2 regions of the Salinicoccus sp. ID82-1 genome follow, and region 2 is predicted to be linked to the other one. Evidence: a T-box and tRNA genes for the amino acid it is inferred to sense, from the RefSeq annotation. Region 2 holds a T-box; the other holds one or more tRNA genes.
The links. The T-box of region 2 lies ahead of J4760_RS03860 (valine--tRNA ligase). A T-box ahead of a tRNA ligase gene usually reads a tRNA of that ligase, here a tRNA-Val.
Positions count from the first base shown of each region.

Region 1 (3,267 bases), on a different contig from region 2:
CTACACGGACGCATTGAAAGAGACGTGGGATGCATTTTCCAAAGAGGAACTTGCAGACAAGGAAGCGGAATCCGAGACAGTCATCGCGGGTCGTCTGATGACGAAACGTGGTAAAGGCAAGGCGGGATTTGCACATATCCAGGATATAAAAGGACAGATCCAGCTGTATGTACGCAAGGACCAGGTCGGTGACGCGGCATTCGATGTATGGAACCAGGCGGATCTCGGGGACATCGTCGGTGTCAGAGGTGTCATGTTCAAGACCAATACTGGAGAGCTTTCCATCAAGGCAAAGGAATTTACGCTGCTGACGAAAGCATTGCGCCCACTACCGGATAAGTATCACGGTCTGAAGGACGTGGAGGAGCGCTATCGCAAACGCTATCTCGATCTGATTACAAGTGAAGGCTCCAAGGATACATTCATCAAGCGCAGCCGGATCATCCAGGAGATGCGCAATTATCTGAATCAGCGTGGATTCCTTGAAGTGGAGACACCGATGATGCATACCATTGCAGGCGGCGCACAGGCGCGTCCATTTGTGACGCACCATAATGCACTCGATATGGAGCTCTTTATGCGTATTGCGATCGAGCTGCACTTGAAGCGTCTGATTGTCGGCGGAATGGAGAAGGTCTATGAAATCGGCCGTGTATTCAGAAATGAAGGTGTATCCACACGTCACAACCCTGAATTTACAATGATCGAGCTCTATGAAGCCTATGCAGACTTCCATGACATCATGGACCTGACTGAAGAGATGGTGGCGCACATCGCCAAGCACGTCAATGGTACGACAGTCATCGAGTATGGCGGAGAAGAAATTGATCTGACGCCGCAGTGGAAACGCGTGCACATGGTGGATGCAGTCAAGGAGCAGACTGGTGTCGACTTCTATGCAGTCAAATCCGACGCGGAAGCACACGAGCTTGCCAAAGAACATGGCATCGAAGTGAAAGAAACGATGAAATACGGACATATTCTGAATGAATTCTTCGAGCAGAAGGTCGAGGAGACACTCATCCAGCCGACGTTCATCTTCGGTCATCCGATTGAAATCTCTCCACTCGCGAAACAGAATCCGGAAGACCCGAGGTTCACGGACCGCTTCGAACTGTTCATCGTGGGCCGCGAGCATGCCAATGCCTTCACGGAGCTGAATGATCCGATCGATCAGAGGAAGCGTTTCGAAGCACAGGTTGCCGAGAAGGAAGCGGGTAATGACGAAGCTCATGAAATGGACGAGGACTTCCTCGAATCACTCGAATACGGTATGCCGCCAACAGGTGGACTGGGTATCGGAATCGATCGTCTCATCATGCTGCTGACCGACTCTGCGTCCATCCGTGACGTACTGCTCTTCCCTTATATGAGGCAAAAATAATCATTATATTTAATAATACACCGGGCAACGCGCTCCGGTGTATTATTTCCATTTTAAAATCATGAAATTTGTTGACTTTATGCTGAAATGTAGTATTATATAAAACAGTCGTTGTTAACCAACTCAACCATCTCAGGAGAATTAGCTCAGCTGGGAGAGCATCTGCCTTACAAGCAGAGGGTCGGCGGTTCGAACCCGTCATTCTCCACCATTCATAAACTTGGTGATTCAGCCGGTCTAGCTCAATTGGCAGAGCAACTGACTTGTAATCAGTAGGTTGGGGGTTCGATTCCTCTGGCCGGCACCATCTGATTCAAATCGGAAGCCAGTTGACGGAACAACAGAAATCATCAGAGGATAAATCCTCCGAATTAACATATGCGGGTGTGGCGGAATTGGCAGACGCGCTAGAATCAGGATCTAGTGCCTTAATCGGCGTGGGGGTTCGAGTCCCTTCACCCGCACCATATTTTAATTTCATAAGACGCGGAAGTAGTTCAGTGGTAGAACATCACCTTGCCAAGGTGGGGGTCGCGGGTTCGAATCCCGTCTTCCGCTCCATTATTATTTTAAGCGGTGGATACCGTTTTTATTTTTTTTCATGCGCCCGTAGCTCAATTGGATAGAGCGTTTGACTACGGATCAAGAGGTTAGGGGTTCGACTCCTCTCGGGCGCGCTCAGTAATTCACGGGAAGTAGCTCAGCTTGGTAGAGCACTTGGTTTGGGACCAAGGGGTCGCAGGTTCGAATCCTGTCTTCCCGACTCTTGTTTTTAATTTTCATCTTATGATGGGGGCTTAGCTCAGCTGGGAGAGCGCCTGCTTTGCACGCAGGAGGTCAGCGGTTCGATCCCGCTAGTCTCCACTTTTTTTATTTTAATACATAATCTTGGGCCTATAGCTCAGCTGGTTAGAGCGCACGCCTGATAAGCGTGAGGTCGGTGGTTCGAGTCCACTTAGGCCCACTCAAAAGACATGGAAACATCCATGTCTTTTTTTTATGCCTTGAAATGGTCATCCTCTTGTTATTGGTGCATCTTCAAGGAAAGCATCGAGAATCTGCCTTATCTCCTCCACTTCCTTCTCCCCGATACCAATGACGACAGTATCTCGGAGATCCCCATTATTGGCGTAGATATTACCAGGAACCAGGCCATGCTTTCTGGCAAGTTCCTGAAGGTCTGTTCCAGGTATTCTGAGCATGAAGTGCATGCCGGTATGCTCACCGTATATTTCCACGCTGTGGGCCGCTCTGAGCCATTGTGTAACATCCGCCATCTTCTTCCTGTACATCTTGCGCATCCGGTTGATATGGCGGTTCAGATAGCCCTCAGCCATAAACTGTGCCACTATATGCTGCATCTGCCTGGGAACGTTGCAGGAGAGTGCCTCCTGGTAGTAGCGTTCTGCCAGAGCGGCGGGGAGCACCATGCAGGATAATCTTAGTGAGGGATAGAGTGATTTCGAAAATGTACTCATATAGATTGTATGGTCGTTCTGGTCGAGTCCCTGGAGGGACGGGAGCGGCCGGCCGGTATATCTGAACTCGCTGTCGTAGTCATCTTCGATGATGTAGTGTCCGCGGGTGCTGGCATGATTCAATAGCTGGATGCGTTTTTGCAGCGACATGACAGCACCACTCGGGAATTGGTGGGACGGGGTCACATGGGTGACCGGGTTATCGAGCGCTTCAACGGCATCAATGTCGATGCCATCCTCCTGGACCGGTGCGAAGTCCATGCCGCTGCCGAGGCGGTCGAGCACGCGTCGTATGATTGGATAGCCGGGATCCTCAATGGTCATTTTCGGATGCTTGAGCAGATACAGTACCTGCTCGAGCAGAAATTCCGTGGAAGGCCCGATGAATATCTGATCCACTGCGCA
Region 1 covers NZ_JAGFLY010000002.1:35,164-38,430, forward strand. Annotated here, with positions in the region: gene lysS (lysine--tRNA ligase) at 1-1,384, shown strand, start outside; tRNA gene J4760_RS05665 (tRNA-Val) at 1,520-1,595, shown strand; tRNA gene J4760_RS05670 (tRNA-Thr) at 1,616-1,691, shown strand; tRNA gene J4760_RS05675 (tRNA-Leu) at 1,765-1,851, shown strand; tRNA gene J4760_RS05680 (tRNA-Gly) at 1,871-1,945, shown strand; tRNA gene J4760_RS05685 (tRNA-Arg) at 1,988-2,061, shown strand; tRNA gene J4760_RS05690 (tRNA-Pro) at 2,074-2,147, shown strand; tRNA gene J4760_RS05695 (tRNA-Ala) at 2,176-2,248, shown strand; tRNA gene J4760_RS05700 (tRNA-Ile) at 2,275-2,348, shown strand; gene pdxR (MocR-like pyridoxine biosynthesis transcription factor PdxR) at 2,398-3,267, opposite strand, start outside.
Region 1: it has a tRNA-Val gene. The T-box ahead of J4760_RS03860 (valine--tRNA ligase) is inferred to sense a tRNA for this amino acid. The anticodon was not compared.

Region 2 (3,267 bases):
ACAACGACAGCAACATCAAGGGCAAGAGAGAAGAAGATAAAGTCTACATCGAAGGTCAGAACAGAGAAATGATCGAGCAGAAGAAAATCAGCAAGAAGAATCCGCTTGTCTGGATCATTCCCATCATTCTCGTTCTGCTGATTGTACCGCTCATCATCCAGCAGGTAAGTGGCGGTCAGGGAGAAGAGGGCGGTTCCACGTCCACTTCATCCGGCGAGGAATCAGATGGTTCCGGAGGCGAGACTGAAGCATTGGACGAAGGACTGACCGAGGAGGATTCGACCGAAGAAGGTTCTACTGAAGAGGAAGGCAGTAGCGCCGATCAGGAAGAAGCGGATATCAACTCAGGCAGTGACGATGCCCAGCCGGACGGTGCAGATGGCGGAGAGGCAGAAGAAGGTGGAGCGTCCGAAGAATCCACTGAAGAATCAACTGAGGAATCTACTGAAGAAGAATCCACAGAAGAAGAAAGCTCCAACTAGTATGATGTACACCAACCCCGCTGCAGTCTACTCGGCGGGGTTGTTCTATGGCATTTTATTATTTAGGATTCCGAAATAATCAGTATGAAAGGAGGACGTCCATGAAATATCTCAACCTGTTCCTGCTGTTTCTGTCGGCAATCATCCTGTCGGCTCTGCTTCAATGGGCAGGGATGGTCATGCCATGGCTGTTCGGCGCCATGATTGCGACGGTCGTCTTCTACAGGATGGTGACTACCCATTTTCATTATCCGAAGTGGTTCGGCAATCTGGGGCTGATCATTATTGGAGTTGAAATCGGCTCGACGTTCACGCTCGAAACGCTTGCAGATATGGCGGAAGACTATATTACGATCATCATGCTGTCCCTCCTGATCATCGGACTGAGCCTCCTTCTTGCCGGGTTTTTCATGAGAATGACCGGATGTACACTGGAAACCGCAGTACTTGCTTCGATTCCAGGCGCACTGTCCCAGATGATCGTCATGGCTGAGGAGGAGAAACGGGCGGATCTGCTGCTTGTGACACTGACCCAGATGTCGCGCATTGTACTTGTAGTCATATTCGTTCCTTTGATTGCGAGTTTCACTGCAGGCAGTAATCTGACGGGCACAAACGAAGTCGCCTCTTCGCTTACATCGGTCGCAACCGTTGACATGCTGTGGATGCTGCTCGGTATTCCCGCTGTCATCTACATCATGACGCTGATGAAGTTTCCGGTACCGTATATGATCGGACCAATGCTTGTCGTTCTCACATGGAATGTGGTGACGGACTATACTTTTTCGGTCGATGTTTCATTCATGTATGCCGCCCAGCTGTTCTTCGGCATAAGGATCGGCCTTCAGATATCGACACTTGTCAACCAGCTCAACAAGCGGCTGATCCTGTCCATGCTGATCCAGAACATGCTGCTCATCATCGGTACATTGGGACTGGTCATGGTATTTCTGCTCATTTCGGAACATGACTTTACGGATCTGTTCTTGAGTGCAGCGCCCGGTGGTATCGGTCAGATCATCATTGTGGCTGTTGAAATGGGTGCCAATATCGCCATGATTTCAAGCTACCACATTTTCCGCATCTTTTTCATCCTTCTCATTGTGGCACCACTGATCAATATGCTGCTCAGAAAAAACAGGAAGCGGCGCCAGCATGCACATGATGGGACTTGACACCATCGAGACGTTCGCATAATATTGAAATCAAGGCAAATAGATGAATGGCAGAAGAGTAGTGGTATACGGGTGACAGAGAGCATGTGGGGGCTGTGAACATGCCGAAGTATATCACGAATGTAGTCTGCAGAGATCGGTTCTGAACATTCGAGTAGGAGCTGACGTCTGATGAGCGTTAATCATCCCAAGTGCAGCATTCGTGCTGAATTTAGGTGGTACCGCGGAGCTTCCGTCCTATGTTTTATGGACTGGAAGCTTTTTATTTTGTCCAAAAAAGGAGAGATTTATATGGAAATGTCCAAAAAGTACGATCCGAGATCTGTAGAAGAAGGTAAATATGAGAAGTGGGTCGAGTCAGGCTATTTCAAATCCGATGCACAGTCTGACAAGCCGCCGTTCTCCATCGTCATCCCGCCCCCGAATGTGACGGGCAAACTTCATCTCGGCCATGCGTGGGATACAACATTGCAGGATATCATTACACGGATGAAGCGGATGCAGGGGTATGAAGTACTCTATCTGCCGGGCATGGACCATGCCGGCATTGCGACCCAGGCCAAAGTGGAGGCGCGCATGCGTGAAGAAGGCCTCTCCCGCCACGATATCGGGCGTGAGAAGTTCCTCGAACAGGCATGGGACTGGAAAGAGGAGTATGCCGACTTCATCCGCAGCCAGTGGCAGAAGCTTGGCCTTGGCCTCGACTATGACAAGGAGCGCTTCACTCTGGATGAGGGTTTGTCGAAGGCGGTCAGAAAAGTATTTGTCGACATGTACAATAAGGATCTGATCTATCGCGGCGAGTATATCATCAACTGGGATCCGGAAACCCGGACGGCACTCAGTGATATCGAGGTCATCCATAAGGAGATTGAAGGCAACTTCTATCATGTCAGATACCCGCTGCCGGATGGCAATCATCTGGAAGTGGCAACAACACGCCCTGAAACAATGCTCGGGGATACGGCCATCGTCGTCCACCCCGAAGACGATCGCTACAAGCAGTATATCGGCAAGACGGTCACACTGCCGATCATGGAGCGCGAGCTGCCGATCATCTCGGACCCTTATGTCGATATGGAATTCGGTACGGGTGTCATGAAGGTGACACCGGCACACGATCCGAACGACTTCGTCCTCGGCGAGCGTCATGACCTCGAGCGCATCAACGTAATGAATGAAGACGGCTCAATGAATGAGCTGGCCGGCAAATATGCAGGCATGGACCGTTTCGACTGCCGCAAGGCACTGGTCAAAGATCTGGAATCGGAAGGATACCTTATCAAAGTGGAACCGCACGTCCACTCCGTCGGCCATTCGGAGCGCAGTGGTGCCGTCGTCGAACCTTACCTGTCGACGCAGTGGTTCGTAAAAATGGATGAACTGGCGAAGAAGAGTCTGGACAACCAGGACTCCGATAACGCAGTCAATTTTGTCCCTGAACGCTTCGACTCCACTTTCCGCCGCTGGATGGGCGATATCCGCGACTGGGTCATCTCCCGCCAGCTCTGGTGGGGTCATCAGATTCCGGCCTGGTATCATAAGGACTCCGGCGAAATATATGTCGGCATGGAGCCGCCGACGGATGCCGACAACTGGGTTCAGGACGA
Region 2 covers NZ_JAGFLY010000001.1:749,351-752,617, reverse strand. Annotated here, with positions in the region: gene J4760_RS03870 (hypothetical protein) at 1-482, shown strand, start outside; gene J4760_RS03865 (AbrB family transcriptional regulator) at 584-1,657, shown strand; T-box leader at 1,692-1,900, shown strand; gene J4760_RS03860 (valine--tRNA ligase) at 1,949-3,267, shown strand, end outside.